4 regions of the Pseudoroseomonas sp. WGS1072 genome follow, and region 1 is predicted to be linked to each of the others. Evidence: riboswitches for the same ligand, from Rfam matches in the RefSeq annotation. Region 1 holds a riboswitch; each other region holds the start of a gene.
The links. Region 1 has a riboswitch for cobalamin ahead of metE (5-methyltetrahydropteroyltriglutamate--homocysteine S-methyltransferase). Riboswitches for the same ligand answer to the same signal wherever they lie in the genome.
Positions count from the first base shown of each region.

Region 2: it holds a riboswitch for cobalamin, as region 1 does, so the genes downstream of both, ACF3NH_RS21565 (CbtB domain-containing protein) here and metE (5-methyltetrahydropteroyltriglutamate--homocysteine S-methyltransferase) in region 1, are expected to answer to the same signal.
Region 3: it holds a riboswitch for cobalamin, as region 1 does, so the genes downstream of both, ACF3NH_RS04675 (DUF1636 family protein) here and metE (5-methyltetrahydropteroyltriglutamate--homocysteine S-methyltransferase) in region 1, are expected to answer to the same signal.
Region 4: it holds a riboswitch for cobalamin, as region 1 does, so the genes downstream of both, ACF3NH_RS04060 (CbtB domain-containing protein) here and metE (5-methyltetrahydropteroyltriglutamate--homocysteine S-methyltransferase) in region 1, are expected to answer to the same signal.

Region 1 covers NZ_JBMPSU010000001.1:2,125,227-2,132,959, reverse strand. Annotated here, with positions in the region: gene ACF3NH_RS10180 (DUF1269 domain-containing protein) at 1-518, shown strand, start outside; gene ACF3NH_RS10175 (MFS transporter) at 679-2,022, shown strand; gene metE (5-methyltetrahydropteroyltriglutamate--homocysteine S-methyltransferase) at 2,077-4,437, opposite strand; cobalamin riboswitch at 4,542-4,806, opposite strand; gene ACF3NH_RS10165 (ABC transporter ATP-binding protein) at 4,904-6,676, shown strand; gene ACF3NH_RS10160 (tyrosine-protein phosphatase) at 6,689-7,357, opposite strand; gene ACF3NH_RS10155 (LysR family transcriptional regulator) at 7,422-7,733, opposite strand, start outside.
Region 2 covers NZ_JBMPSU010000005.1:37,559-45,291, reverse strand. Annotated here, with positions in the region: gene ACF3NH_RS21585 (efflux RND transporter periplasmic adaptor subunit) at 1-1,060, shown strand, start outside; gene ACF3NH_RS21580 (efflux RND transporter permease subunit) at 1,076-4,321, shown strand; gene ACF3NH_RS21575 (hypothetical protein) at 4,388-4,762, shown strand; gene ACF3NH_RS21570 (cation diffusion facilitator family transporter) at 4,931-5,860, shown strand; cobalamin riboswitch at 5,946-6,162, shown strand; gene ACF3NH_RS21565 (CbtB domain-containing protein) at 6,200-6,388, shown strand; gene ACF3NH_RS21560 (CbtA family protein) at 6,397-7,113, shown strand; gene ACF3NH_RS21555 (P-type ATPase) at 7,174-7,521, shown strand; partial or broken gene ACF3NH_RS21550 (heavy metal translocating P-type ATPase) at 7,412-7,645, shown strand.
Region 3 covers NZ_JBMPSU010000001.1:971,832-979,564, reverse strand. Annotated here, with positions in the region: gene cobN (cobaltochelatase subunit CobN) at 1-2,653, opposite strand, end outside; gene cobW (cobalamin biosynthesis protein CobW) at 2,747-3,778, opposite strand; gene ACF3NH_RS04675 (DUF1636 family protein) at 3,775-4,176, opposite strand; cobalamin riboswitch at 4,311-4,538, opposite strand; gene proV (glycine betaine/L-proline ABC transporter ATP-binding protein ProV) at 5,106-6,314, shown strand; gene ACF3NH_RS04665 (ABC transporter permease) at 6,330-7,241, shown strand; gene ACF3NH_RS04660 (glycine betaine ABC transporter substrate-binding protein) at 7,315-7,733, shown strand, end outside.
Region 4 covers NZ_JBMPSU010000001.1:837,654-845,386, forward strand. Annotated here, with positions in the region: gene ACF3NH_RS04035 (DUF1852 domain-containing protein) at 1-452, shown strand, start outside; one part of gene ACF3NH_RS04040 (IS3 family transposase) at 560-857, shown strand; AL1L pseudoknot at 844-960, shown strand; one part of gene ACF3NH_RS04040 (IS3 family transposase) at 857-1,788, shown strand; partial or broken gene ACF3NH_RS04045 (methionine synthase) at 1,825-2,832, shown strand; gene ACF3NH_RS04050 (class I SAM-dependent methyltransferase) at 3,121-3,897, shown strand; gene ACF3NH_RS04055 (CbtA family protein) at 3,948-4,655, opposite strand; gene ACF3NH_RS04060 (CbtB domain-containing protein) at 4,664-4,852, opposite strand; cobalamin riboswitch at 4,891-5,107, opposite strand; gene ACF3NH_RS04065 (DUF1826 domain-containing protein) at 5,395-5,895, shown strand; partial or broken gene zigA (zinc metallochaperone GTPase ZigA) at 5,901-7,116, shown strand; gene nikR (nickel-responsive transcriptional regulator NikR) at 7,205-7,630, opposite strand; gene nikA (nickel ABC transporter substrate-binding protein) at 7,709-7,733, shown strand, end outside.

The DNA.
Region 1 (7,733 bases):
CCGAGGCCGACCGCGTGCTGGGCGAGCTGGTCCGCATGAAGAAGGAGTATCTGGTCGACCTGGAGGATGCCGTGGTCGCGGTGCGCGACGGCGACGGCAAGGTGAACCTCAAGCAGAGCATCAACCTGGCGGCGGTGGGTGCCGCCTCGGGCGGGCTGTCCGGCGCCCTCTGGGGCTCGCTGGTCGGGCTGCTCTTCCTCAATCCCCTGGCGGGGCTGGCCATCGGCGGCTTGGTCGGCGCCGGAACCGGCGCCATCTCCGGCTCGATGACGGATTACGGCATCGATGACGGCCTCATCAAATCCCTGGCCGACACCATCCCGCCCAACAGCTCGGCGCTCTTCGTGCTGGTCCGCAAGGTGCAGCCCGAGAAGGTGCTGGCCGAGCTGAAGGGCGTGCGGGGGCGGGTGCTGCGCTCCTCGCTCTCGCCCGAGCAGGAGGCGAGGCTGAGCCAGGCCATCTCCAGCGGGTCCATCTCCAGCGGGGCCACCTCCGGCAGCACGCCCCCCGCCGCCTGAGGACGGGCCATGGGGGGCGGGCAAGCCCCGCCCCCGATGCAGGGCTGCATCAAGCAGCCGCTGCTGGAATCGCGAGCCCGGCGACTTAAAATTACCGCCTGGGCCGCCTGCTTGAAACGAACCGCATCGGTCCGCCTTCCCGCGCGATTGGCAGAGAGCGATGACCGAGCCCAGCAGATCCTCCAGCACCCGTAGCCTGTCGCGTCAGGATCTACGCACCCTCATCCTCGCCTCGCTTGGCGGCGCGCTCGAGTTCTACGACTTTATCATCTTCGTCTTCTTCGCCGCCGCCATCAGCCACCTGTTCTTCCCGCCCGGCATGCCGGACTGGCTGCAGCAGTTGCAGACCTTCGGCATCTTCGCCGCCGGCTACCTGGCGCGGCCGCTCGGCGGCCTGGTCATGGCGCATTTCGGCGACAAGCTCGGCCGCAAGCGCATGTTCACCTTCTCCATCTTCCTGATGGCGGTGCCGACGCTGCTGATCGGCCTGACGCCGACCTATGCGACGCTGGGCTATGCCGCGCCGATCCTGCTGCTGATCTTCCGCATGATGCAGGGGGCCGCGATCGGCGGCGAGGGGCCGGGCGCCTGGGTCTTCGTCTCCGAACATGTGCCGCCGCGCCATGTCGGCCTCGCCGTCGGCATGCTGACCGGCGGCCTCACCGGCGGCATCATGCTGGGCTCGCTGATGGCCACCGCCATCAACACCGCCATGACCCCCGCCGAGGTCGCCGCCTGGGGCTGGCGCATCGCCTTCCTGATCGGCGGCGTCTTCGGGCTGCTGGCCATGTACCTGCGCCGCTTCCTGCGCGAGACGCCGGTCTTCGAGGAGATGCGCCGCCGCGCCGAGCTGACGCGCGACCTGCCGATCAAGCGGGTGCTGGCCGGGCACGGCCGCGGCGTGGCGATCTCCATGCTGATGACCTGGATGCTGACCGCCGCCATCGTCGTCGTCATCCTGATGACGCCCACGCTGCTACAGAAGCTGCACGGCCTCACCCCGGCCGAGACGCTGCGCGGCAATCTGGCGGCGACCTTCACGCTGAGCGTCTCGGCCATCCTCTGCGGCTGGCTGCTGGACCGCTTCGGCAGCATCCGGGTGGGCATCGCCGGCGGGCTGGCGCTGCTGGCCACCACCTACGCGCTCTACATCGGCGCCGGCCTGCGGCCCGATCTGCTGGTGCCGCTCTACGCCCTGGCCGGCGTGGCGATCGGCGGCATCACCGTGGTGCCCTTCGTGATGATCCACGCCTTCCCGCCGCCGATCCGCTTCACCGGCGTCTCCTTCGCCTACAACGTGGCCTATGCGATCTTCGGCGGGCTGACGCCGCTGCTGGTCTCCGGCCTGGTGGCGATCGACCCTCTGGGCCCGGCGCATTACGTCGCCGCCGTGGCGCTGGTCGGCATCGTCACCCTGCTGGTGAACGGCCGCCCCGCGGCCTCCGCCCTGCCGGCCGTCACGCCAGCCCCCCTGCCGGGCGAGGCCCGGACCGCCGCCCGCTGATCCCTTCCGGGACGGGGCCATGGCGGCCCCGCCCCCTCTCCGGCGCGCGCCCGCTCAGGCTGTGCCGGTCCCGCTTCCCCCCGCCTCGGCGCGGAGCGTGCGCGCGGCGGCGACCATGTGCTCCAGCGCGGGGCGCACCTCCTCCCAGCGGCGGGTCTTCAGCCCGCAATCCGGGTTGACCCAGATCTGCCAGTCGGCCAGCCGCCTCCGCGCCAGCCGAAGCAGTTCCGCCATCTCCGCCGCCTCTGGCACGCGCGGGCTGTGGATGTCCCAGATGCCGGGGCCGATCTCGGCCGGCCAGGCCGCCTCCTCGCCCCCGCCCGGACGGGGCGCGAAGGCATCGAGCAGCTCCATCCGGCTGCGTGTCGTCTCGATCGAGATGGCATCGGCATCCATCGCCGCGATGGCGGGCAGGATGTCGTTGAACTCGGAGTAGCACATGTGGGTGTGGATGGCGGTGTCGTCCCGCACCCCGGCCGTGGCCAGGCGGAAGCTCTCCACCGCCCAGTCCAGATAGGCCTGCCAGGCCGCGCGGCGCAGCGGCAGCCCCTCCCGGAAGGCCGGCTCGTCGACCTGGATCACGGCGATGCCAGCCGCCTCCAGCTCCGTCACCTCGTCCCGCAGCGCCAGGGCGATCTGGCGGCAGACCTCGGCGCGCGGGATGTCGTCGCGCACGAAGGACCATTGCAGCATGGTCACCGGCCCGGTCAGCATGCCCTTGACCGGCCGCGCGCTGCGCGACTGCGCGTAGGCCGCCCAGCGCACCGTCATGGACCCCGGCCGCGCCACGTCGCCCCAGATGATCGGCGGCGCGACGCAGCGGCTGCCGTAGGACTGCACCCAGCCATGCCGGGTGAAGGCGTAGCCGTCGAGCTGCTCGCCGAAGTACTTCACCATGTCGTTGCGCTCGAACTCGCCATGCACCAGCACGTCGAGCCCGACCTCCTCCTGCCAGCGCAGGGCCTCGTCGATCCAGGCCTCGACCCGCCGCTCGTAGCCCTCCGCGTCCAGCGTGCCGCGCGCCAGGGCGGCGCGGGCCTGCCGCACCTCGGGCGTCTGCGGGAAGGAGCCGATGGTGGTGGTGGGAAAGTCGGGCAGGCCGAGCCGTGCCCGCTGTGCCGCGCGGCGGGCCGGGAAGGCGCCGGCGCGCCGGGCCATCTCCGGCGTCACGGCGGCGAGGCGCGCCCGCACCTCGGGCCGGTGCGCGGCGGCGCTCTCCGCCCGCCCCTGCCGCGCCCGGTCGCTGGCGGCCAGGGCCTGGGCGATGGCGGCCTCGCCCTCGTCCAGGCCGCGTGCCAGGGCGGCCACCTCCTCCAGCTTCTGGGTGGCGAAGGCGAGCCAGGACCGTACCGCCGGGTCGAGCCCCCGCTGGCCCTCCCCGCCCTCCTGGGCCAGATCGACCGGGACGTGCAGCAGGCTGCAGGAGGGGGCGACGATCAGCCGCCGCGTCCCCCGCCGCTCCGCCACCCGCCGCAGGGTGCCCAGCGCCGCGCGCAGGTCGCAACGCCAGACATTGCGGCCGTCCACCAGGCCGAGCGACAGCCAGCGCTCCGGGGGGAGCAGATCGAGCGCCGGCTCCAGGTCGGCCGCGCCGCGAACCAGGTCGAGATGCAGCCCGGCCACCGGCAGGCTGGCGGCGGTGGCCAGATTGTCGGCCATCGGGCCGAAATAGCTGGTCAGCAGCAGGTCGGGCGTGGCGCCCTCCGCCAGGGCGGCATAGGCGCGGCGGAAGGCCTCGCGCGCCGCCTCGGAGAGATCGAGCGCCAGGGCGGGCTCGTCCATCTGCACCCAGGCGCAGTTCGCTGCGGCCAGTTCGCCCAGGAGCCTGGCATAGAGCGGCAGCAGGCGGTCCAGCAGGCCGAGCGGGTCCGAGCCGTCCTCCGTCTTGCTGAGCAGCAGGAAGCTGACCGGGCCGAGCAGCACCGGGCGGGTGCGCAGCGGCAGGGCCTCGCGGAAGGCCGCCAGGGGGCGGTTCTCCGTCAGCTCGAAGCGCTGCCCGGCGGAGAGGCGCGGCACCAGGTAGTGGTAGTTGGTGTCGAACCACTTGGTCATCTCGAGCGCCGGCAGGCCGGCCGCGATGCCGGCGGACCGCTCGGCCGCGGTGCCACGCGCGCCGCGCGCCAGGGCGAAGGCGGTCGCGAGCGACACCGGCCCACCTCGCCAGCCATAGCCCTCGGGGATGGCGCCCAGCATGCCGGCAGTGTCGAGCACCTGGTCGTAGAGCGCGAAATCGTTGCTCGGGATGTGGCTGATGCCCTGGCCGGCCTGGAGCTGCCAGTGCCGCTGGCGCAGGCCCCGCGCGGCCTCCAGCAGACCGGCCTCGTCCAGTTCGCCCGCCCAGTGCGCCTCCAGCGCGGATTTCAGCTCGCGCCGGGCGCCGATGCGGGGGAAGCCCAGATTGGCGGCGACGGTCATGCGCCGCCCTCCGGCCGGGCGGTGGCGGTGGCCGGGCCGGAGGGGCCCCGTTGGAAGGTCGTCATGCTCTCGGTCCTGCCTCCGGTTCACCCCGCCCGGCGGCCTGGTCTGGTGCGACGCCGGCAGGTCTCCTGGCTCGCGGCGTTCCGGGGCATGGCGCCCAGGACACCGCCGGCCCGGCCTTCCCGCGCGCCCCGGAGGGTGGCGCAGTGGCCCGCCGCGGAGGCTTCCACGGCGAATGGGCCAGCGGCACGCCGCTGACAGTTGCGGGGGCAGCCGCCGACTGGCTCCCGGGCGCGATGGCCCGGCCGGAGCGCACGGCGTTCCCTTTTCACCCGCTCGCGCGGGACCGGCGACACATAAAGATATACTTATGTTAAATAGATCTGGCAAGCCGGCTCCAGTGGCCACCGGTCCGGACAGAAGCCCCTTTGCCGCCGCCCCCGAAGGCTCTAAGCGCGGCGGCATGGCCGCTGCCCTTCCGCCCCCCGAGACCACCCGCGCCCTGACCGCCCGCCTCTGGCGGCATTATGTCCGGCATCACAAGGGCGGCATCCTGCTCGCCCTGGTCTGCACCGGGGCGCTGGCGGGGCTGACCGCGCTCTATCCGCTGGTCATCCAGCAGGCCTTCGACCTGTTCACCGCCGGCGACGGGCGCATCGTCTGGCTGATCCCGCCGGCCATCATCCTGCTCACCGCCGCGAAGTCGCTGGCGCAGTACGGCCAGGCCATCTCGGTGCAGGCGGTGGTGCTGCGCGTCATCGAGCGCATCCAGAACGACCTGTTCCGCGCCCTGACCCGCACCGACCTCGCGCTGGTCGCGCATGACGCCCCGGCCCGCCATGCCGCCCGCTTCACCGCCGATGCCCAGGCGATCCGCGAGGCGCTGACCAAGGCGATCAACGCCCTGGCCGACGGGCTCACCGTCATCGGCCTCGCCGCCGCGATGGTCTGGCTGGACTGGCACATGAGCCTGATCCTGGCGGTCATCTATCCGGTGGCGGTGGTGCCGGTGATGAAGCTCGGCAAGCGCATCCGCCGGGCGTCGAGCGGCATGCAGGCGCGCGTCGGCGACACCGCCGCCCTGCTGACCGAGAGCTTCGCCGCCGCCCGCGTGGTGCGTACCTACGGGCTGGAGGCGCAGGAGGAGCATCGCGCCGGCCGCGCCTTCGCCGATCTGCGCGAGGCGCTGCTCTCCATCGCCCGCACCCGCGCCAAGCTCGACCCGATCCTGGAGGCGCTCGGCGGCGTCGCGGTCGCCGGGGTGCTGGCCTTCGTCGGCTGGAAGGTCTCGACCGGGCGCGGCACGGTGGGCGAGTTCACCGGCTTCATCTCCGCGCTGCTGCTGGCGACGCGGCCGATGCGCTCGCTGGGCGCGCTGAACGCGGCCCTGCAGGAAGGCTTCGGCGGGCTGATCCGGGTGTTCTCGGTGATGGACCGGCGCCCCGCCATCACCACGCCGGACGGCGCGCCACCGCTGCCCGAGGGGCCGGGGCGGCTGGTGCTGGAGCATGTCGGCTTCCACTATCCGGGCGGCGACGCGGCCGCCCCGCAGGCGGCGCTGGAGGATCTCTCGCTCACCGCCGAGCCGGGGCAGACGGTGGCGCTGGTCGGCCCCTCCGGCGCCGGCAAGTCCACCGCCCTCGCCCTGCTGCCGCGCCTCTACGACCCGACGGCCGGGCGCATCACGCTGGACGGCGCCGAGATCCGTTCCGTGACGCTGGAAAGCCTGCGCGGCGCCATGGCCTATGTCGGGCAGGACGCGGTGATCTTCGACGACACGGCGCTGGCCAACATCGCCTGCGGCCATCCCGGCGCCGGGCGGGCGGAGGTGGAGGCGGCGGCCCGCGCCGCCGCCGCGCACGACTTCATCGCCGCGCTCCCGCAGGGCTACGACACGGTGCTCGGGCCCGGGGGCTCGCGCCTCTCGGGCGGGCAGAAGCAGCGCATCGCCCTGGCCCGCGCCCTGCTGCGCAATCCGCGCGTGCTGCTGCTGGACGAGGCGACCAGCGCGCTGGACGCCGAGAACGAGGCCGCCATCGGCCGGGCGCTGGAGAGGCTGCGGGCCGGGCGCACCACCCTCGTCGTCGCGCACCGCCTGGCGACGGTGCAGGAGGCGGACCGCATCATCGTCATGCAGGAGGGGCGCGCCACCGAGAGCGGCACCCATGCCGAGCTGATGGCGCGGGACGGGCTCTATGCGCGGATGGTGCGGACGCAGGCCTTCGCGGCCGGCTGACGCCGGCGCCGCCTATTCCCGCCGCAGGATGCCGTCGACCAGCCGGTCGGCCCAGGGGCGGCTGCGGAAGGCGGCGCGCAGCGCGTCCTCGTCATAATCCTCCCGCACCCAGTCGAGGAAAGGCTTGGGGCCGTGCTGCCGCAGGAAGCGGGCATAGTCCCGGAAGAAGGCATCCAGGATGCCGGTCTTGCTCGCCGGGACGTGGCCGTGGCGCCAGGAGAGCTGGCGCATCGCCTCCTCCACCGGCCGGCCCTGCAGCATCAGCCAGAGACCGGCCGCCAGACCGGTGCGGTCGGCGCCGGACTTGCAATGGATCAGCACCGGCTCCGGCAGCTCGCCAAAGATCCGCGCCAGGCGCAGGATGCGGTCGCGGTGCGGCGCGCCGCGCGATTCCAGCGGCGCGTCGACATGGGCGAGGCCCAGCTCCGCGGCCATGGCGCGCCCCAGCGCGTCGGAGCCGCAGGCCTCGCGATGGCCGCGCAGGTTCACGAGGCTGCGGATGCCGAAGCGCCGCACGGCGCGGCGCAGCTGCCAGGGGCTCGGATGGTTGGAGCGGTAGAGCCGCCCGGCCTCGACCACGCCCCAGTTGCGCCAGCCGAGGCGCAGCAGGGCATGATCGACGAAGAGGCTGTTGATCCAGGCGGCGCGGCGCCCGGCGGCGGAGGTCAGGTCATGGGCCACGCCGCAGGGTATGGCGAGGCCGGCCCGCCGGGGCAAGATGGAAGGCGGATCGGGACCGCGCCCCTCAGCCGCGCCGGGCCACCCGCGACAGCGCCTCGCGCCCCGCCGCCGCGAAACGCTCGCGCAGCCAGGCGGCGGCGGGGCCGCGCGGTCGCTGCTTGTGCCACACCAGCTCCAGCGCCACCGGCCAGTCGCCCTCGTCGAACTCGAGGTCGGGCGTCACCAGGCCCGGCGCGGCGGGCGAGGCGGCGATGACGTGGTCGGAGACGAAGGCCCAGCCGATGCCGTGCTTGACCATCTCCAGGATCACCCAGTGGCTCTCCACCCACCAGACCTCGGCCGCCACCCGCAGGCGCCGCTTCTCCGGCCCGTCGCC
Region 2 (7,733 bases), on a different contig from region 1:
GGGCGAGGAAGGCCACATCGAGATGACGGCCGAGCAGATCGAGGCGGCCGGGATCCGTGTCGCCTCGGTCGGATCGGGCGTGCTGGTCAGCCGGGACGCCGTGCCCGGCGTCCTGGCCGCCAGCCAGGACCGGCAGGCACGTGTCACGGCTCGTTTGGGCGGCATCGTGGCTGAGGTCCGCAAGACCCTGGGCGACGAGGTCGCCCAGGGCGAGGTGCTGGCCGTGCTCGAGAGCCGGGAGGTTGCCGACGCGAAAGGCGAGTTCCTAGCGGCCATCCGGACCGCGGTGCTGGCCGAGACTACCCTGGCGCGGGAGACCCGTCTTTGGCGGCAGCGCATCTCAGCCGAACAAGAGTTTCTGCAGGCCCGCGCGGCGGCCGAGGACGCCCGCATCAAGGTGGACCTCGGCCGCGCCCGCCTCGCGGCCTTCGGCCTGTCGGAGACCGAGATCGCGGCGCTGGCCCGCCAGCCCGCCACCACGCTCCGGCGCCTGGAACTCCGTGCGCCCATCGCGGGACGGATCACGGCCCGCAACGCCGTCCTCGGTGCCGCGGTCGCCGCCGACGCCGAGGTCTTCTCGGTAGCCGACCTGTCTAACCTCTGGGTCGAGCTGACGATCCCGCCGCGGGACGTGCCGATGGCTCGGCAGGGCCAAGCCGTCCTCATCACCGGGGACGGGGAAGCACGCGTGGAAGGGAAGATTGTTTTCCTGAGCCCGGTCCTGGATCCCGAAACGCGTTCGGCGCGGGCCGTGGCCGAGATCCCCAACGCCGATGGCTCCTGGCGTGCCGGTGGCTTCGTCACGGCGCACCTCTCGACGGCCGAGCAGCCCGTGGACGTGCTGGTGCCCCGGGAGGCGGTGCAGGAGGTCGAGGGCAACAAGGTCGTCTTCGTTCGGAACGAAGAGGGCTTCGAGCTGCGCGAGGTGGCGCTCGGGCGCGAGGACGCGAACGGTTATGAGGTCGTCTTCGGGCTGGACGCCGGGACGGAGATCGCTGTGGGCAACGCCTTCTCGCTCCGCGCCGAGCTCAGCAAGTCCGAAGCCGGTCATGCGCACTGAGAAGCAGGACCTGACATGATCGGACCCATCCTCGACTTCTCCGTCCGCAACCGCTGGACGGTGGTGGTGCTGGCCGTCATCGCGGCCTGCATCGGCGCGTGGTCCATCGCGCGGCTGCCCATCGACGCCACGCCGGACATCACCAACAACCAGGCGCAGATCAACACCGTCGCGCCCTCGCTCTCACCCTACGAGATCGAGAAGCAGGTCACCTTCCCGATCGAGACGGCGCTGGCGGGCATCCCCGGACTGGAGAGCACGCGCTCCATCTCCCGCAACGGCTTCAGCCAGGTCACGGCGGTGTTCACCGAGGGCACCGACATCTACTTCGCCCGCCAGCAGGTGCTGGAGCGCCTGATCGAGGCGGGGGAGGCCATGCCCGAGGGCGTGGAACCCCGCCTCGGGCCGGTCTCCACCGGGCTCGGCGAGGTCACGATGTGGACGGTGCGCTTCGCCGACCGCACAGTAGGCGACGTCAAGCCGAACGGCACCCCGGGGTGGCAGGCCGACGGCAGCTACCTGACGCCGGAACGCGAACGCCTCGCCACCGAGACGGACCGGGCGACCTACCTGCGGACCGTGCAGGACTGGATCATCCGGCCCCAGGTCCGCAACGTGCCGGGCATCGCGGGCGTGGACGCCATCGGCGGCTACACCAAGCAGTATGTGGTCCAGCCCGATCCGAGCCGCCTCATCGCCCTGGGTCTGAGCTTCGGCGACCTCGCGACCGCGATCGAGCGCAACAATGTCTCGACCGGCGCAGGTTACGTGGAGCGGGGCGGTGAGGGCCTGGTCGTCCGCTCGGGCGGCCGAGTCACCACTGTGGCGGAACTGGAACAGGTGGTCGTCACCACCCGCGAGGGCACCCCGATCCTCCTCCGCGACGTCGCGCGGGTCAGCATCGGCCAGGCCCCGCGGACGGGCAGCGCCAGCGGCAACGGCCAGGAGATGGTGGTCGGCACCGCTCTCATGCTCATCGGCGAGAACAGCCGCACGGTGGCCGCCGCCGTCCACGCTAAGGTCGACGACCTCAAGCGGACTCTACCGGTCGGCATCGAGGCCACGGTCGTGCTGGACCGCGGCATCCTGGTTGATGCCACCATCAAGACCGTCGCCAAGAACCTCGGCGAAGGCGCGCTCCTCGTCGTGGTGATCCTGTTCCTGATGCTGGGGAACATCCGGGCCGCGATCATCACGGCGATGGTCATCCCTATCACCATGCTGCTCACCTCCTTCGGCATGGTTCGAGGCGGCATCTCGGCCAACCTGATGAGCCTCGGCGCCCTGGACTTCGGCCTGATCGTCGACGGCGCTGTCATCATCACCGAGAACAGCCTGCGCCACCTGTCCGAGCGGCAGCACGAAAAAGGGCGCCTCCTGACTCTCGGAGAGCGCCTGGAGACGGTCGCGGACAGCGCCAAGGAGATGATCCGGCCGTCGCTCTACGGCCAGGCTATCATCATCCTCGTCTACGCGCCGCTCCTGACGTTCACGGGCGTCGAGGGCAAGATGTTCATCCCGATGGCGCTGACCGTCATCATCGCCCTAGCATTCGCCTTCGTCCTGTCCCTGACTCTGGTCCCGGCGCTCATCGCCATCGCCATCACCGGGCGCGTCCAGGAGAAGGACGTGTGGATCGTGCGTGGCCTCAAGCGCGCCTACGCTCCGGCACTCGGACGCGCGTTGCGGGCACCACTGCCCGTCATCGCGGTGGGCGCGCTGCTGTTCATGGGCTCCCTGGGCCTGTTCTCACGTCTGGGGCAGGAGTTCATCCCGCAGCTGGACGAGGGCAATCTCGCCATGCAGGCGTTGCGCATCCCGAGCACGTCACTGCAGCAGTCCCAGGCTATGCAGTCCGTGTTGGAGCGCCGCATCTCGCGCCTGCCCGAGGTGCAGATCATCTACTCCAAGACCGGCACAGCCGAGGTGGCGTCCGACCCGATGCCGCCGAACGCGTCGGACACCTTCATCATCCTCAAGCCGCGCGACCAGTGGCCCGACCCCTCACTGCCCAAGGCAGAGCTGGTCCGCCGCATCGAGCAGTCGGTCGCGGGCATCCCGGGCAACGCGCTCGAGTTCACCCAGCCCATCCAGATGCGCTTCAACGAGTTGCTGGCGGGCGTGCGCGGCGACCTCGCCGTGAAGGTCTTCGGCGACGAGTACGGCCCCATGCTGCAGGTCGCCGCGCAGATCTCGCAGATCCTCAACGGCATCGAGGGCGCCGCGGACGTGAAGGTCGAGCAGGCGACGGGCCTGCCCTTCCTGGAGGTCACGGTGAACCGCACGGAAGTCGCCCGCAGGGGCCTGAGCGTCGCCGACGTCCAGGCTGTGCTGGCGGCAGCGGTCGGCGGCCAGGAGTCGGGCATGGTCTACGAGGGCGACCGGCGGTTCGCCATCGTCGTCCGCCTGCAGGAAAGCCTGCGCAACAACCTTGAGGCACTGCGGAACTTGCCGGTGCCGCTGCCACCGGTGGCGGGCAGGCCCGCCACCTCGGTGCCGCTGCAGCAGCTGGCCAGCCTCAACGTGGTCGAGGGTCCGAACCAGATCAGCCGAGAGCAAGGGCGGCGCCGCGTCGTCATCCAGGCCAATGCCCGCGGCCGCGACATCGGCTCCATCGTGGCCGAGGCGCAGGCGAAGGTGACCGAGCAGGTCCAGCTGCCGCCCGGCTATACCATCACTTGGGGCGGCCAGTTCGAGAACCTCGCCAAGGCCCGCGACCGGCTGAGCGTCGTGGTGCCCGCCTGCTTCCTGCTCATCATCGTCCTGCTCTTCGCGGCGCTGGGTTCGGTCCGGGACGCCCTGCTGGTCTTCAGCGGGGTGCCCCTGGCCCTGTCCGGCGGCCTCCTGGCGCTCTGGCTGCGGGACATGCCGTTCTCCGTCCCGGCGGCGGTGGGCTTCATCGCGCTCTCCGGCGTGGCGGTGCTGAACGGCTTGGTGATGGCGACCTCCATCAAAGGCCTGATGCAGCAGGGGCACCTGTCCCTGCGGGACGCGGTCTACCAGGGCGCCATGATCCGTCTGCGGCCCGTGGCCATGACGGCGCTGGTGGCGTCGCTGGGCTTCGTCCCCATGGCCCTGGCCACCGGAGCGGGCGCCGAGGTCCAGAAGCCGCTGGCCACCGTGGTCATCGGCGGCCTGATCAGCGCGACCTTGCTGACCCTGCTGGTGCTGCCCGCCCTCTACGTGCGCTTCGGGCGTGTCCAGAAGCCCGTGCCGGAGGACGTCGTTCCTGCCGGGGCGCGGCACGCCGCGGCCGAGTGAGTCCGCCGGGAGGGGCGTCCAGCCCCTCCCGGCGACACAGTCCACCCACCAACGAGGACATAAAACGTGCGGACAATCCTTCTCGCGGCCCTGGCGGCCGTCTCGCTCTCCACCGGCGCGCTGGCGCAGTCCCATGGCCACAGTGACCAGGGCGCCCATGGCGGCCGCATGCAGGACATCGTCGGCGTGCATGCCGAGCTTCTGGTGTCCGACCGGACCCTGACGGTCCACCTCTACGACGAGGCGGGGAAGCCGGTCCCGTCGGCGGGCTACACGGTGTCCGCGCTGGTCGGCTCCGGCCAGGCGCGCCAGGTCGTGCAACTGGCGCCGGGTACCGAGAACACCCTGGCCGGGACGGCCGCGAGCGCCCCTCCGGGCGGCGCCCCCGTGACCCTGCAGGTCAAGAACCCCGCCGGGCGCAGCGGCCAGGCGCGCTTCTGACACAGTTGGGAGCCGCGCCGTCCGTCTCGGGCAACGCGGCTCCGCACCGTCGCGGGGAAGTGCACGAGGTTAGAGGCTGGCGCCATTCTTCAGGGCTGGAACCTCCCATGGCTGGAGGTGCGAACCACCGCGCAGGTGGACTACGACAGGTCACCGATGGAGGTTCAGATGGGGCAGGTTCATGACCACGGTGCAGGAAATGCCAATTCCGCCGCGCTCGCCACGGCCTTGGGGCTGACGGGCACCTTTCTACTTGCCGAGATCATGGGCGCCTACGTCTTCAACAGTCTGGCTCTGCTGTCCGACGCGGCGCACATGCTGACCGACACGCTGGCCCTCGCGGTGGCCCTGGTTGCGATCCGAGTCGGCCGTCGCCCCGCCGATAGGCGGCGCACCTGGGGCTACCACCGCTTCGAGATCCTGGCGGCTGCGTTTAATGCCTCGCTGCTGTTCCTTGTCGCCCTGTACATCCTCTACGAGGCGTACCAGCGCTTCCGCGAGCCTGCCGAGGTGGGCAGCCTGGGCATGCTCGCGGTCGCCGTCCTTGGCTTGCTGGTGAACTGGATCGCCATGCGCCTTCTGGCCGGGGGCAGCGAAAGCAGCCTCAACGTCAAGGGCGCCTACCTGGAGGTCTGGAGCGACTTCCTCGGCTCCGTCGCGGTCATTGTCGGCGCCCTGGTCATCTGGGCCACCGGCTGGACCTGGGTGGACCCGGTGCTCGGCGTCGGCATCGCCTTCTGGGTGCTGCCGCGGACCTGGACCCTGCTGTCGGAGGCCGTCGACGTCCTGCTGGAGAGCGTGCCCCGCGGCATCGATCTGGATGCCGTCGAGGAGGCCGTGCGCGGGACGGCCGGGGTGCGCGACATCCACGACCTCCATGTCTGGGCGTTGACCAGCGGCAAGGTCGCGCTGTCGGCGCACGTCGTGGTCGACGCCTCGCTGTCCTGGGAGGACAGGCTGGAAGACGTGCTGGGTGCCATGCTCAGGGAAAGGTTCGGCATCACGCACGTGACCGTCCAGGCCGAGTTGGCGGGCGCGCACGGCGGGGTCACCGAGGACAGGTGGGGCGAGCCGGACCAGGGGCACGCCCACGGTTGAGAGGGCGTCCCTCCGTTCCGTCATTCATCGGCGAGTTTAACCAGCGGTAGGCTGGCACTCGCTTGCCCAATGCGCGTGCTTAAAGATACGCTGCCCCGGCACCGGTCTCGCGCAAGCGGGATAAAAGGGAACGCCGTGCGGCTCTCACCAGGCCAAGTCGGCGGCTACCCCCGTAACTGTGGACGGGTCGCCGATGCTTCGTCTGCCCCCAGGCAGGTCACTGGTGCCGGTTGGCACCGGGAAGGCAGGAATGTTGGCAAAGACCCGTGAGCCAGGAGACCTGCCGGTGCATGGTCAACCTTCTTGGTCGGCGCGGGGTGCGCCGACGGGGACAATGTCATGCACGTTCAATCCACCAGTTCGGCAGCGCCATCGGCAACAACGTCCAGCGCAGGTCGCGTCGTCGCCAGCATCGTCACCTTGGCTTTCGGGGCCTTCCTCGTCTGGGGCGTCGGCTTCGCCCACAACGACCTCCTGCACAACGCGGCACACGACACGCGCCACTCCAACGGCTTTCCTTGTCACTGAGGCGCGAGATGTTGTCCCACATCAGGCAGCTGTTCGCTGTCGCGCTCATCGCTGGCGCCTTGGCCGGGACCGTCGCGACGGTCGGCCACCAGTTGAGGACGGTACCCATAATCCTGGCCGCCGAGGCCTACGAGCAGGCGCCGGAAGCCAGTTCCACTCCATGGAAGGAACACTCGGTTCCTGAAAGCGGCGCGCAGCACCATAAGGCGGAAGCCTGGTCGCCAGAGGACGGCGTTGAACGCACCGTCTACACGCTTGCGGCCGATCTGCTGACGAGCATCGGATACGGGCTGATGTTGGTGGCGATCCTGTCTCTCGTGAAGACCGGCATCGACTGGAAGCAGGGACTGCTGTGGGGTCTAGCGGGCTTCGTCGTCTTCAGCGTGGCGCCGTCCATGGGATTGCCGCCGAAGCTGCCCGGCACGCCGGTTGCCGATCTGACGGACAGGCAGACCTGGTGGGTGGCAACGGCCGCGCTCACTGGCGTGGGTCTAGGTCTGATTCGGTTCGGGAAGAACCCGGTCCTGGCCGTGCTGGGGGTGTTCAGTCTGGTTCTGCCGCACCTCTACGGAGCGCCTGCTGCCCCTACGGAGATCTCTGCGGTACCGGAGGAGCTGACACGCCAATTCGTGGCGGCAGCCATGGTGGTGAGCCTGTTGTCCTGGGCCGCGCTAGGAGCGGCGGTCGGCTCGCTGCACAGCCGCCTCATCCAGCGGCGGGGATGAAGCCAAAGCTCGCCTGGGTCTGCTCAGGAGCTTGAACTCCGCAAGGGCTGGGGCAGACCTGTGCGGGCCACGGACAACACCATCGCCCGCATTATCCGCATGGTGGAGGAGGCCTCGGCCTCCCGCGCGCCCACCCAGCGCTTCATCGAGCGGTTCTCGACCTACTGGACCCCGGGCGCGATGGTGGTCTCCGCCCTGGTCATCCTGGTGCCGCCCTTCCTGCTGGGCTGGGACTGGTGGACGAGCATCTACCGCGGCCTTCGACAAAACCGGCACGCTGACGGCGGGCCGCCCGAAGATGACCGACGTGCTCCCGGCGCCGGGGACGCCGGCCTGGGATCTGCTGGCCTACGCCGCGGCCGTGGAGCAGGGATCCTCGCACCCGCTGGCCAAGGCTGTCATGGCTGAAGTCGGGGCGCGTGGCATCGCGACACCACCGGCCTCGGACCAGGCCGCCGTGCCGGGCAAGGCTGTCACCGCCACGGTAGGCGGCCGGAAGGTCAGCGTCGGCAGCCCGCGCCACGCGGCGAAGGCAGGCGCCCAGGTGGGCGGCCTCGCCGAGCAGTTCACCGAGCTGGAGAGCGAGGGGAAAGACGGCCGTCGTTGTGGTCGTGGACGGC
Region 3 (7,733 bases), 1.2 Mb from region 1:
CGCGCGCGGCGGCGGCGAGCGGGTTCCAGTCGGCCGCCTCGTCGCGCGCCGCGATGGCGCGCACCGCCTCGTCGAACAGCGCGATCTGGCCGGGAAAGGCGTCGCGGAACAGGCCGGAGATGCGCAGCGTGACGTCGAGCCGGGGATGCGCCATCTCGGCCAGCGGCAGGATCTCGATGCCGGTGACGCGGGCCGAGCCCTCGTCCCAGAGCGGCCGGGCGCCGATCAGCAGCAGGGCCAGGGCGAGGTCCTCGCCGCCGGTGCGCAGCGTGGCGCTGCCCCAGAGATCGATCACCAGGGAGCGGGGCCAGTCGCCATGGTCCTGCCGGTGGCGGCGCAGCAGCTCGGCGGCGGCCCGCTCCGCCAGGGCGAGGGCCGAGCGGGTGGGGATGTTGCGCGGATCGATGGCGTAGAGGTTGCGGCCGGTGGGCAGCACGTCGGCGCGGCCGCGGCTCGGCGCGCCGGCCGGGCCCGGCTCGGCGAAGCGGCCATCCAGCGTCGCCAGCAGCGCCTGCCGCTCGCCGCGGGCCGAGGCGTCGAGCCGCTCGGCCAGCGCGGCGCGCGGCAGGGCAGGGCTGGCGTGGCAGAGGGCGTCGAGCAGCGCGGCGCGGCGCTCCGGCTCGGGCGCGCGGCCCAGGACATGCAGCCCGTCGCGGATCTGCATCTCCTTCACGTCGCAGAGCCAGGCGTCGAGCCGGGCGAGCGTCTCCTCCTCGGGCAGGCCGCGCGGAATGGCGCTCTCGGCCAGCAGTCCGGCCGCCTCGGCGCGCTCCAGGATGGCGCGGCGCAGCAGGGCGGTGCGGCGGCGGTCCAGCCCGTCGGCGGCGGCGTATTCGTCGATCAGCCGCTCCAGCTCCAGCCCGGCGCCGTGATGCCCGGCGCGGGTCAGCGGCGGCGTCAGGTGGCCGAGAGTGACGGCGCCGAGCCGCCGCTTGGCCACCGCCGCCTCGCCCGGATTGTTGACGATGAAGGGATAGACGACGGGCAGGCCGCGCAGCAGGGCGGCGGGCGCGCAGGCGGCGGAGAGCGCCGTCGCCTTGCCCGGCAGCCATTCCAGCGTGCCATGGGTGCCGAGGTGCAGCAGGACATCGGCCATGTCCCGCAGCGCCAGGTAGAAGGCGATGTAGCCGTGGCGCGGCGGCGTGTCGGGGTCGTGGTAGCCGGCCTTGCGGTCCAGCCGGGCGCCGCGCTCGGGCTGCACCGCGAGCAGCAGGCGGCCGAGGCGGAGATGGCGGAGATGGAAGGCGCCGTCGCGCAGCAGCGGATCGGCCTCGGGCGGGCCCCAGGCGGCCTCGACGGCCTCGCGCAGCGCGGCGGGGAGCGTGGCCAGACCGGCGCGGTAGGCCTCCAGGGAGAGGAAGGGCGCCGGCGGTGCGGTGGTCAGGGCGCGGGCGAGGTCCTCCGAGGACGGCGGCGGTGTGCCGATGGCGTAGCCCGCGGCCGTCAGATCCTCGATCAGCGCGGCGAGGCTGGCGAAGCTGTCGAGCCCCACCGCATGGCCGGCCTGGCCGGTCTCCCGCCCCGGCACGCCGGGATAGTCGGAGAGCAGCACGGCGAGGCGGCGCGCCGCGCGCGGCGTGGCGGCGAGCCGCGCCCATCCGAGCGCCCGGTCGGCGGCGAGGGCGATGCCCTCCGGGTCCGGGCGCAGCAGGGTGGGGGCGTATTCCAGCGCCGGATGCGGCTCGGCCTCGGCCTTGAAGGCGATGGCCGTGGTCAGCAGCCGCCCGTCCAGCTCGGGCAGCGCCACCTGCATGGCGAGGTCGCTCTGCGAGAGGCCGCGCGAGGAGGCCTCCCACACCGGGCGCGGCACGCCGGAGAGCACGAGCTGCAGCACCGGCGCGCCGGCCGCCTCCAGCGGCGAGGCGCCCTGCTGCCGGGCGGCGAAGGCGGTGGCGTTGAGCACGACGGCGGGACGCCAGGCGGCGAGGCAGCCGGCGACGAGGCCGGCCGATTCGGGCTCCTTCAGGCTGGCGGCGTGGAGGCCGCGGACCCGCAGGCCGCGGGCCCGCAGCGCCGCCGCCAGCGCTTCGAAGGGCGCCATGTCCCCGGCCAGGAGATGCGCCCGGTAGAAGACGACCACCGCCTCGGGGTCGGGCTCCTCCGCCCCCAGCGGGTGCTCGCCGGCGGCGGGCAGCGGCGCCGGCCGCGCGCCGTCATCCGGGCCGAGGCCGGCGGCATGGGCGGCGAGGCGCAGGGCGGCGGCATGGTTGACCGGGCCGCCGGCGCGCAGCAGCGCGTCCAGCCGCGTCCGCAGCGGCGCCGCCAGGGTGGAGAGGGCGTCGAGCCGCGCATCCGCCCGCCCATCCCCCGGCAGCAGGGCCAGCGGGATGCCGCGGGCGCGGCAGAGCGCCGCCACCTCCTCGGCGCCGTAGCGCCAGTAGTCCAGCCCGCCGAGCAGGCGGATGACGATGCAGCGCGCCCGCTCCAGCACGCTCTCGGCATAGAGATCGACCGAGAGCGGGTGGCGCAGCCGGGCCAGGCTGGCCAGCCGCAGCGAGGGGCGCGGGGCGGGCAGGCTGTCCCAGGCCGCGGCGGCGGCGGCGAGGTCGCTGTCGGTGAAGGAGAGCAGCACCAGCTCGGCCGGGCTCTGGCCGAGGTCGATGGCGGCCTCGGCCTCGTCCAGGGATCGGGTCTCGCGGGGGAGGAGATGCACGGTGCCGGGGCGCTCCCGAGGTTCAGGCGATCCATCCGCATCTGGGGAGGGCCGGACCGGTGGTCATCCCCAAGGCCGCCTCCCCGCGGGTGCTCAGCCCAGGATGATCCGGGCGATGCCGTCCTGGTCCATCCCGCTGCGGCCGATGATGACGACATGGCCGTCGCGGTCGTCCGGCCAGGGGCGGTCGAACTCCTGCCGGAAGCGGGTGCCGACGCCCTGCACGACCAGCCGCATCGGCTTGCCCGCCAGGCGCACGAAGCCCTTCATCCGCAGCACGTCATGCGCCTCGGCCGCCCGCCGCAGGCGCGCCACCAGCGCGTCCGCCTCCGCGATCTCGGGCAGGACGATGACGAAGCTGTCGAAGTCGTCATGCTCGTGCGCGCCGTCCTCGGCATCGTGGTGCGAGGGGCGGGCGGCGAGGTCGTCCTCGGCCGCGGCGCCGAGGCCGAGCAGCAGCGCCGCATCCAGCGCCCCCTCCCGGGCCGGCACCACCTTGACGGCGCGCGGCAGGCCGGCGGCGATCTCGCCGGTCAGCCGCTCCAGCGCGGCGGCATCCAGCAGATCGGCCTTGTTCAGCACCACGAGGTCGGCGCTGGCGAGCTGGTCCTCGTAGACCTCGGCCAGCGGATTGTCGTGATCGAGCGACGGGTCGGCCGCGCGCTGCGCCGCGACCGCCGCGGGGTCGTCGGCGAAGCGGCCCTCGGCCACGGCGGGGCCGTCGACCACGGTGATCACGCCATCGACGGTGACGCGGGAGCGGATGCCGGGCCAGTTGAAGGCCTTGATCAGCGGCTTCGGCAGGGCGAGGCCGGAGGTCTCGATCAGGATGTGCTCCGGCGGCTCCGGCCGGTCGAGCAGTGCCTGCATGGTCGGGATGAAGTCGTCGGCCACGGTGCAGCAGAGGCAGCCATTGGCCAGCTCGACGATGTTCTCCTCGGCGCAGCCCGGGATGCCGCAGCTCTTCAGCGTCTCGCCATCGATGCCGAGCGCGCCGAACTCGTTGACGATGATGGCGATGCGCCGCCCCTCCGCCTGCGCCATCACCTGGCGCAACAGCGTCGTCTTCCCGGCGCCGAGGAAGCCGGTGACGATGGTGGCGGGGGTCTTCTCCAGCGTGCTCATGCGGCGGACTCCGGGGCGGGAAGGAGGGAGGGCAGCCGGCCGAGCACGGCGCGGCGCAGCGATTCGGGGCGGCGGGAGGGCAGCACGGCGCCACTGGGATGGGCGGCGTAGGTGGCGCCATAGGCCAGCAGGTCGGCGGCCTGCCCCGCCTCCAGATGGCCGAGCAGATAGCTCCACTTGCCCGGAGCGGTCATGGCGGCGGCGCAGCCGCGCTCGCAGACGGCCAGGCAGGTGACGGGGCGCAGCGCGACCGGCGGCGCGGGATGGGCGGCCAGCGCCGCCGCCACGGCGTCGTGCAGCCGGCGGCCGGGCGGCGTCTCACCCTCGGCGAGCGGCCGGTCGGCGCGGCAGGTGACACAGACCAGCAGCGTGGGCGGCTCCCGGTTCGGCTCGATCATCGGCACGGCGGTCCTCCGTCGCGAGGCGGTCACGGAGTGCCGACCGCCCGGCGCCATGCGGCGACCGGGTCGAGGCGCCGGGAGGACGGAACCCCCGGACACATCGCCGCCCGCCGGGGCACCCCGCCCGGTGGCACGATCCGATGGGGATGGCAGGTCTCCTGGCTCACGGATCGGGCGCGCCCCGCCGGCCTTCCCGGCCACCCCTCGCGGCGCGGCCAGTGGCATGTCGGCGGGCCGCTCTCCGCCTACAGTTGCGGGGGCAGCCGCGGCCTGGGGCCCCGGGGAGCCCGCACCGCATTCCCTTTTCACCCCCGCCCCGGCAGCCGCCGATGGCGGGAGACCATCTGGCCGTCTCCTAGGCGGCGGGGTGGCGGCGAGTCAATCGCCGCCACCCCGCCCGGCTGAAACCGCGACGCCGCCGCCACAACGGGTCAGCCCCGGGCGAAGGACACAATTCGATCCGGCCCGCCTCCGGGCGCGGCTTGGCCGCGAAGTTCCCATGACTTCGGGAATGGAACAAGCGGCGCAATATGTAATAGGGATAAAGTGTAAATTACTTGAATAGGGAGATTCCGAAAGAAATCACGAAGGGTCTATATCACCAGGGCGGCGTTATCGCGGTAATCCATTCGGCGGCGCGGCCGGAAATGCGATTTTCGGTAGACTCTGAGACGAGGCTGTATTAGGTTTCCTCACCAATAGATGTGGCGGCACAGAATTGTGTCATTTTCGGGGCGGCGCGGCTGAAACTGGCCGGGCCTGGCCCCTCGTGGCCGCCACCCCTCGGAACCGATCATGGAGGTGTCCGCCCCCGCCCGGCGGAGGGCAGACCGCAAGGCAGACACATGGACAATCCAGCGCAGACCCCCCCGTCACCCCCGGCGGCGATCCCGGCCGACCGGCCCGGCGGGGCCACCACCGACCCGATGGCCGAGCAGGCCCCGGTGAAGATCGCCCTCCGGCATGTCTACAAGGTGTTCGGCGATGATCCCGACGCCGCGCTCCGCATGGTGCGGCAGGGCCGCGACAAGGACACCATCAAGGCCGAGACCGGCTGCACCCTCGGCGTCAACGACGCCAGCTTCGACATCCATGCCGGCGAGATCTTCGTCATCATGGGCCTCTCCGGCTCCGGCAAATCCACCCTGCTGCGGCTGCTGAACCGCCTGATCGAACCCTCGGCCGGCGAGATCTTCATCGACGGCCAGGACATCACGAAGATGTCGAAGCGCGAGCTGATTGAGCTGCGCCGCCGCGACATGAGCATGGTCTTCCAGTCCTTCGCCCTGCTGCCCAACCGCACGGTGATCGACAACGCGGCCTTCGGGCTGGAGGTGGCCGGCATTGGCGAGGCGGAGCGGCGGCGCAAGGCCATGGCGGCGCTGGAGGGCGTCGGCCTCGCCGCCTATGCCGAGAGCCGGCCGGACCAGCTCTCGGGCGGCATGAAGCAGCGCGTCGGCCTCGCCCGCGCCCTGGCGAGCGAGCCCAGCGTGCTGCTGATGGACGAGGCCTTCTCGGCGCTCGATCCGTTGATCCGCACCGAGATGCAGGACGAGCTGCTGCGTCTGCAGTCCGAGCAGAGCCGCACCATCATCTTCGTCAGCCACGATCTCGACGAGGCCATGCGCATCGGCGACCGCATCGCCATCATGCAGCACGGCAATGTCGTGCAGGTCGGCACGCCGGACGAGATCGTGACCAACCCGGCCAACGACTATGTCCGCTCCTTCTTCCGCAACGTGGATGTGTCGCAGGTCTTCCGCGCCGGCGACATCGCGCGCGAGACGCAGGTGACGCTGATCGACCGGCGCGGCATGGCGGTGCACGCGGCGCTGGAGCGGATGCGCCGGCACGACCGCGACGTCGCCATCGTCGTCGGGCGGGACAAGCGCTACCACGGCATGGTCAGCGCCGAATCCCTCGCCCGCGCGGCGCGTGACGGCGGGGCGGACCCCTATCACCGCGCCTTCCTGCCGGAGGTGGAGCCCATCGCCGCCGCCGAGACCCTGTCCGACGTGATGGGCCGCGTGGCGCAAAGCCCCTTCCCGGTGCCGGTGGTGGACGAGAGCCGCCGCTACCTCGGCTCCATCAGCAAGTCGGCGCTGCTCAGCACGCTCGACCGGTCCGGCAACTGAGGGGGAGGAGAGATCATGCAGGGTATGGATCTGCGCATCGGCGAGGGTGCCGATGCCGTCGTCAACTATGTGCTCGACCACTTCACCCCCGCGCTGGACGCCATCGCGGCCGTCATCGGCTTCGTCACCGGCGGCATCCAGTCCGGGCTGCATCTGCTGCCGGCCCCGGCGATGATCGCGATCATCGCGCTGCTGGCGCTGTGGCGCGTGGGCTGGAGGTTCGCCGTCTTCGCCGTCGCGGCGCTGCTGCTGATCACCGGCATGGGGCTGTGGGACCGGATGATGGAGACGCTCGGCCTGGTGCTGGCGGCGACCGTCATCGCCATCGTCATGGGCGTCCCCCTCGGCATCGCCATGGCGCGCAGCGGGCTCGGGCAGATGCTGCTGCGCCCGACGCTCGACCTGATGCAGACCATGCCGGCCTTCGTCTACCTGATCCCGGCCGCCATGTTCTTCGGCCTCGGCGCCGTGCCGGGCACCATCGCGACCGTCATCTTCGCCATGCCGCCGGTGGTGCGCCTGACCAACCTCGGCATCCGCCAGGTGCATGCGGAGTTCATCGAGGCCGGTCTCGCCTTCGGCTGCACCCCCTCGCAGCTGCTCTGGAAGGTGCAGATCCCGAACGCGCTGCCCTCGATCATGGCCGGCATCAACCAGACCATCATGCTGTCGCTGTCGATGGTCGTCATCGCCTCGATGATCGGCGCCGGTGGCCTCGGCAACACCGTGCTCACCGGCATCCAGCGGCTCGATGTCGGCACCGGCTTCGAGGGTGGCCTGGCCGTCGTCGTGCTCGCCGTGCTGCTCGACCGCATCACGCAGAGCTTCGGGCAGCAGGAGGGCCGGAAGGGTTTGGGCTTCAGCCTGCGCCAGCTCTTCGCCGGCCGTTCGGAGGCGCCCGCCGCGGCGCCGGCCGCCCGCGGCTGAGACCGGCGGGGCCGCACCGGCGGCCCACCTCCGCCATTCCGCAAATCCGCAACAGAGAAGAAAGAACGCCAGAATGCTGCTGAACAAGCGCGCCTTCCTGACCCTGTCCGCCGGCCTCGGTGCCGCCGCCCTGCCGATGAGCCTGCCCCGCCCCGCGCGCGCCCAGTCGGGCGCCACCATCAAGCTGGGCTTCGCCCCCTGGGCAGACGCGGAGTTCATCACCCGCCTCGCCGCCCGGCTGATCGAGGACCGGCTGGGCCACAAGGTGGAGCTGGTGCAGACCGACGTGGCGCCGCTCTACCAGGGCATCACGCGCGGCGATGTCGATGCCATGCTGATGTGCTGGCTGCCGCAGACCCATGCCGACTACTTCAAGCGCGTCGAGGGGAAGGTGGAGAAGCTCGGCACCCTCTACACCGGCGCCAAGCTGGGCTGGGTGGTGCCGAAGTATGTGCCGGAGGCCGAGCTCGCCTCGATTGCCGATCTGGCGAA
Region 4 (7,733 bases), 1.3 Mb from region 1:
CGCACAACAAGACCTATCGGCGGACGACAAATCAACACCCCGCTCTGGGAACTGAATATCAAACGGACGAGACCTCCCTGACCGATCTGTATTTCGGGAAGATGGGCTTGCAGGTCCGGTACTTCATGCCGCCGAACGGCGTGGCACCGCTGGCATTCTATTTCTTCGGTGATCTGCTGGATGACTACACCAATCTCGAGCTGATCGGCACCATCAGCACGATGGAGACATTCCAGAAGATCTACCGGCCGGAGATCTACAACGCCAATTCCGCCGCGGGCGCGTGCTATCGGCCCAGCCTGCAACACCAGGATCATTCCCTGACACGGATCGTCTATGACCGGGACGAGCGCAGCCAACTGGCTGTCGAACAAGGCAAGTTCACGGAAGATCACTTCATCAAGCCGTATCGCGCCGTTCTGGATGAATGGTCCGCCCGATACGCAGCTTGAGTGATGCCACACCTGACGAGGCCGCTTCTCATGACAAAGCTTTTGCCCACATCCACTTGAACCGCCCCGGGTTCCCCGGAGGCTCCAACTCTTGAGAAGGTGGAGCCATGACGAAGAAGACTTCGAACCGATATTCGCCTGAGGTCCGGCAGCGGGCGGTACGGATGGTGCTGGAGCATGGAGGCGACCATGCCTCGCAATGGGCGGCGATTGGCTCGATCGCGCCCAAGATCGGCTGCACGGCGGAGACGCTGCGCGGCTGGGTGAGGCAGGCCGAGCGCGACCAGGGGCTGCGGCCTGGCCCAACCAGCGCGGAGGGGGAGCGGATCAAGGCTCTGGAACGCGAGGTCCGCGAGTTGCGGCAGGCCAATGAGATCCTGCGCAAGGCGTCGGCATATTTCGCGTTGGCGGAGCTCGACCGCCGCTCGAAGCCATGATCGCCTTCATCGACGATCATCGCGAGGTCTACGGTGTCGAGCCGATCTGCAGGGTGCTGCCGGTCGCCCCGTCGACTTACCACGCCCATGTCGCCCGGCGCACTGATCCGGCCAAGGCCTCGCCCCGCACCCGGCAGGATCGGGTGCTCATGGAGAGCATCCGACAGGTGCATGCGGCCAATTTCGGGGTCTATGGCGCCCGCAAGGTCTGGCGGCAGCTCGGCCGCGAGGGCATCGTGGTGGCCCGCTGCACGGTGGAGCGGCTGATGCGTGCCATGGGCCTACGGGGTGCGGTGCGCGGGAGGGAGATGAGGACCACCGTCTCTAACCCGGCCACGCCGTGTCCGCTGGATAAGGTGAACCGGCAGTTCCGGGCGTCGGCGCCGAACGTGCTGTGGCTGTCGGATTTCACCTACGTCGCGACGTGGCAAGGGTTCGTCTACGTCGCCTTCGTCATCGACGCCTTTGCCCGCCGCATCGTCGGCTGGCGGGTGTCACGGGCGGCCAGTGCAGGCTTCGTCCTCGACGCACTGGAGCAGGCCATCCACGACCGGCGTCCCGTGAAGGGCGGCCTGACCCACCACAGCGACCGCGGGTCGCAATATGTCAGCATTCGGTACACGGAACGGCTGCTCGACGCCGGGATCGAGCCGTCCGTCGGGAGCGTTGGTGATTCCTACGACAACGCACTGGCCGAGACGGTGATCGGACTGTTCAAGACCGAGGTCATCCGCCGCCGCGGCCCGTGGCGGTCGCTGGAAGCCGTCGAATACGCCACCCTCGAGTGGGTGGCCTGGTTCAACATCCACCGCCTCCTCGAGCCGATCGGAAACGTCCCTCCCGCCGAAGCCGAGGCGCGTTACTATGCTGCGGGGGATGCACCAGCCCTGGCCGCTTAACCCAAACCAACCAGCCTCCGGCAAACCCGGGGCGGTTCAACTGCTGGCAGTCTCCCCAAGCCCTCCTGGCTCGCAGAGCCCGAGAAGCTCTGGTCGCCCTGGAAGCTTGAAGGCGAGGAGCTGATGGCTGGAAAACGGGACGCTCTCCAGTTGGCTCTGGCCGAGCAGGAGCGCGCGGGCATCGACATCGTCAGCGATGGCGAACAAACCCGCCAGCATTTCGTCACGACCTTCATCGAGCACCTCAACGGCGTCGATTTCCAGAAGCGCGAGACCGTGAGGATCCGCGATCGCTATGACGCCAGCGTGCCGACCGTCGTTGGTGCCGTGTCCCGCGAGAAGCCTGTTTTCGTCGAGGACGCCAAATTTTTGCGGCAGCAGACCAAGGAGCGCATCAAATGGGCTCTGCCCGGACCGATGACGATGATCGATACGCTCTGCGATGCCCATTACAGAAGCCGCGAGAAGCTTGCCTGGGAGTTCGCGACGATCCTCAATCGGGAGGCCCGCGAGCTCGAAGCCGCCGGGGTCGATATCATCCAGTTCGACGAGCCAGCCTTCAATGTGTTCTTCGATGAGGTGAATGATTGGGGCATCGCGACCCTGGAAAGGGCGATCGAGGGCCTGAAGTGCGAGACGGCGGTCCATATCTGCTATGGCTATGGCATCAAGGCCAACACGGACTGGAAGAAGACCCTGGGCTCGGAGTGGCGCCAGTATGAAGCCACCTTCCCCAAGCTCCAGGCGTCCAATATCGATCTGATTTCCCTGGAGTGCCACAACTCGCATGTTCCGATGGAGCTTCTGGAGCTCGTACGCGGCAAGAAGGTGATGGTCGGGGCCATCGACGTGGCGACCGACACCATCGAGACCCCGGAGGAAGTCGCCGCGACCCTGCGCAAGGCGCTCCAGTTCGTGGACGCGGACAAGCTCTGTCCCTGCACCAACTGCGGCATGGCGCCGCTCTCGCGCCGCGTTGCCCGAGGCAAGCTCCAGGCACTCAGCGCAGGTGCGGACATCATCAGGCGGGAACTCGCGGCCTGAACACTGGTCCATGGTGGGCGGGGTGAGTCGCTGAACCGCAGATCCGGCTGAAGATCGCCCCTCGGTGTTCCAAGGCGATTCTCACCGATACGGATCGGCGGGACACCTCGAACCGCTCCCGCCAGCGGCCGCGGAGATCGGCATTGCGCGATCCGAGACCGTGCACGGAGACGATGTCGTTGGAGGAGACGCCGGACCGCCCGGAACTGATCGATGTCATCGCCTCCATCCTGGGCGTCCGGCCGCAGGTCGCATAGACAGGTGCCTCGCACCAGGGAACCCCATGGCATGCACGGTGCCAACTACGCCTTGAAGGACGAGATCCGGGAATACTGGACCCGGCGCGCCGAGACCTTCGACCTGTCGCCCGGCCACGGCATGAAGAGCCTGGAGGAGCGCGACGCCTGGGCGGCGCTGCTCCGCCGCCACATGGGTGCCGAAGCACGTCGCGTGCTGGAACTGGCCTTCGGCACCGGCGAGGTCACCCGCGTGCTGCTGGGCATGGGGTGCGAGGTGACGGGGCTGGACCTGACCGAGGCCATGCTGCTGCGCGCCCGGGCCAAGCATGCGGGCACCCAGGACCTGCGCCTGTTCCTGGGCGATGCCGAGGACACGCGCGAGCCGGACGGCCGCTACGACGCCGTGGTCAGCCGTCACCTGGTCTGGACGCTGGTGGACCCGGCGGCGGCCTTTCGCGACTGGTTCCGGGTGCTGCGACCGGGCGGGCGGGTGGTCATCGCCGACGGCGACTACGTGCGCCTGTCCCGCATCGGGCAGCTCCGTCTGCGGCTGTCCGACTGGCTGAACCAGCGCCAGGGCGTCGTCGGCCCGGCGGTGGACTACGCCGCACACGAGGCCATCCAGCGGCAGGTGTTCTTTCGCCAGGGCCTGCGGCCGGAGCCGCTGCGGGCCATGCTGGAGGAGGCGGGCTTCACCGACTTCCGGCTGGAGCGCCCGCGCGGCCCGCACGCGGCGCAGCGCCGGGGTGCGCCGCTGCGGCAGAAGCTGCGCATTGGCATCTGGAACAGCTTCGTGCTGTCCTGTGGCAAGCCGGGTGGGAACTGAAGGTTGGTTGGCCTGACGCAGGTTCTTGCTGCATCAGGCCGGTAGGGACGTCAGCCGTGCGAGGCGCGGCTCAGGCGCGCCTGGAGCCAGCCGGTCGCCAGTCCCAGCGTGGCCCAGAACAGCAGGCTCACTGCGGTCACCCCCGCGATGAAGCGCTGGGTTAAGGCGTCCGGCACGGCCGATGCCTCGGCAGGCGCCGCCGGGGCGCCCCAGAGGTGCGGGAGAGCGATGACGATGACGGCCAGCACGGCCCAGGGCAGCCGCCGGGTGAAGGCGATCAGCGCCAGGCCGCCCGCCGTCAGCAGCGCCGTCGCCACCCACCAGACCTGACGGTCGGCGAGTTCTGCCACCGGCGTGCCGGGGAGCTTGGGTGGCAGGCCGATTGACGGGGCCAGGGTGAAGACCGCGAAGCCCGCCAGCCCCCAGAGCAGGCCCTGCCGCCAGTCCGCCACGGCGCCGCGCAGGGACATGGCCGCCCCCAGCAGCAGCGCGTAGGCGATGCCGGTCAGCATGTCGGCCAGCACGGTATAGAGCGTCCGCTCCAGCCCGTCCTCCGGCGCCCAGGCTTCGGCGCCATGCTCGTGCGCCTCGGCAGCGTGGTCGGCGTGCCCCGGCGCGGCGCTGTCCTGGTGCTCGTAGGTCTCGGCCACGAGGATGGTGGGCACCGTGTTCCACTGGTGCCCGAGGCTGGCCACGGCGCCCGCCAGGATGCCCGCGAACAGCGCCACGGCCAGAAGCCGCCTGAGATGGTCCATCATGGTCCGGCTCAGTGGCAGGGGAAGCCGTTGGAGTGGCGGGTGTCATGCGCGGCGTTGTGCAGCAGGTCGTTGTGCGCGAAGCCGACGCCCCAGAGCAGCAGGGTGCCGAAGGCCAGGGCGAGGACGCTGGCCAGCACGCGGCCAGTGCTGCTGGCCGCGGCCTGATGGATGGAAGCCGATGTGGCTGGGATCTGCATGAGGAGGCGCTCCGCCGACGCGCCCCGCGCCGGTCCAGAAGGTTGACCACGCCCCGGCAGGTCTCCTGGCTCGCGAATCCTGACCGATGCGCCTGCCTTCCCGGCACCGGGGTGCCAGTGGCCTGCCCAACGGGCAGACGGCGCATCGGTGATCCGCCAACAGTTGCGGGGGCAGCCGCCGACTGAACTCCGATCGGAGCCGCACGACGTTCCCTTTTCACTCGCTCGCGCGAGACCGGTGCGGCGCCTAGGCTATCGTGTGGCGCTTGGCAGGTACAAGTTCTGACAGCCCTTGTCCGGCAGCCCACTCAAGAAGTTACGCCAGTCCGCAGCACCATGCCGTCTTGCAAAAAAATGATATGTTATCACATAACTACTAAATGACCTTGGTATCAGAAGCCTTGACGTCGGCTGATTCGCAGGCGCCGCGCATGCTGGCCGCTGCCGAACCGATCATCCTCGCCAGCATTCTCGCTCCCACCGTGTCGCTCGCGGTCTGAGGGCGCAACCTGCCCAGGCCGCTTCTGCGGGATGCGCAGCGCTTGGCCCAGCAGGCGCCGTTCGTGTGTTCCGGGATAGGTGAGCCAGATATCGCGGTGATGCAGGCGCTCGCGGGTTTTGAGCCTCCGCTGCACCCGGCGCTGCTGGCCGACATGCTGTTCCTCGCCAACTTGTTCGCCGAGGTGTCGGACAGTCAGCAAGTCCGCCTGCGTTTGGAAGCCGTTTCGGACGATAGCTGCGCGCTGTTCCATGCCGATGCGGTGCGCCTGCGCCTTCTCTGCACCTATTGCGGCGATGGGACCGAATGGCTGGCGCGGGCGGGCGGGGCGGCGGAAGCCCGGCGCTTGCGCGACGGGGACGCCCTGCCCGACCGCGCCAGCATTCAGCATCTGCCCATCGGCGCCGCCGCCATCCTGTGTGGTGAAGCCGGGATGCCTGACCACGGCTGCATCCACCAATCCCCACCCATGCCACGCGACGCGACCGGCCGCGCCTTGCACCCGCGCCTGCTGCTCTGCATCGACCCGGCCGAAGAGGACTGACCGCCATGGCGAGCCAAGCGCAATCCCCGACCGACCCTCGGCTGCCTGTCACCGAGCTGTCCGCTTCCTCGGCGCCGGGAAGGCCACCTTGCTGAACCAAGTCCCGGCGAACCGCGAAGGACGGCGTGTCGCTGTCATCGTCAACGACATGTCGGAGGTGAACATCGACGCTGCCCTGGTCGAGCAGGGCGGCGGCCTATCGCGTACCGAGGAGAAGCTGGTGGAGATGTCGAATGGCTGCATCTGCTGCACCCTGCGGGACGACCTGATGCAGGAGGTGCGGCGCCTGGCCGAGGAAGGCCGCTTCGACGCGCTTCTGATCGAGAGCACGGGCATCAGCGAGCCCATGCCGGTGGCCGCCACCTTCGACTTCCGCGACGAGAACGGGCAGTCGCTTGACGATATCGCCCGCCTCGACACCATGGTGACGGTGGTGGATGCCCAGGCCTTCCTGCGTGACTACGGCTCCGCCGACACCCTGGCCACGTGCGGCGAGACGGCGGGCGAAGGCGACACCCGGCTGCTGGTGGACCTGCTGGTGGAGCAGGTGGAGTTCGCCGACGTCATCGTGGTGAACAAGGCGGACCTGGTGAACGCGGAGGAGTTGCAGCGCCTCTCCAGCATCCTGGCCACCTTCAACCCGCAAGCGGCCATCATCCCGGCCACGCTGGGCCAAGTGCCGCTGGCGGCGGTGTTGGAGACCGGCCGTTTCGACTTCGCCCGCGCCCAGCAGGCGGCGGGGTGGAGCCAGGCGCTGGCGGGCCACCACCCGCCGGAGTCGGAGGAGTTCGGCATCCGCAGCTTCGTCCGGCGCGCGCGGCGGCGCTGCATCCGGCGCGCTTCCATCGCTTCCTGCAATCCGAGATGCCCGGGGTGGTGCGCGCCAAGGGCTTCTTCTGGCTGGCCAGCCGTATGGCCTGGGCGGGATCATGGCAACTGGCCGGGGCGGTAGGGCGGCATGAGGCCGCAGGCTTCTGGTTCGCTGCCGTGCCTGAGAGCCGCTGGCCGACCGACCCGGAATGGCGTGAGGGCGTGCTGCGCAATTGGGTAGAGCCTCATGGCGACCGGCGGCAGGAGATCGTCTTCATCGGCGTCGAGATGAACGAGGCTGCGCTGCGCCATGCATTGGATGCCTGCCTACTGACAGATGTCGAGATGCGGGGCGGGCCGAAGGCTTGGGCAAGGCTACCGGACCCGTTCCCTGAGTGGCGCCAAGCCTAAGGCTACGGTTCCGCGTCCGGCGTCATCAGGGTCGTCGGGTCACATCCCATTGCCTTGAGGTCGGCCGGGCGCTTGCCCGTGAGCACGTTCATTCGGCCGCCTGCCGCTTGGTGGATGCCTTGACCTCAGCGGGGGAGAGCAGCAGCAGCTTGCCATGCTGCACCCCGCGCTCCGCGCTGACGGCATCGGCGAAGCGCCGGACCAGGGCCGCGTCGCCCTTCAGCACCGCCACCTCCAGGCAGGCGTGGTGGTCCAGGTGGACATGCAGGGTGGCCACCGAAAGGTCATGGTGGTCGTGGAAGGAGTTCGTCAGGCGCTCCGGCAGGTCGCGGCGATGGTGGTCGTAGACATAGGCCAGCGCGCCGACAGAGGGACCCGCCGCCTGCCGTGTCTCCGCCGCCTGCTGGAGACCCGCGCGAACGAGGTCGCGTATCGCTTCCGAGCGGTTGTCGTAACCCAGGCCATCAACCTCCTGCAGCAGGTCGTCGTCGAGGGTGATGGTGATGCGCTGCATGCCGCCTCTCGGGCTGGGGTTGATATGCGAATTCATGGAAATTAGCATACCGCGCTCTCTGCGAGGACGAGAATTACCATGCTGCGCCGCTCGATGCTGCACG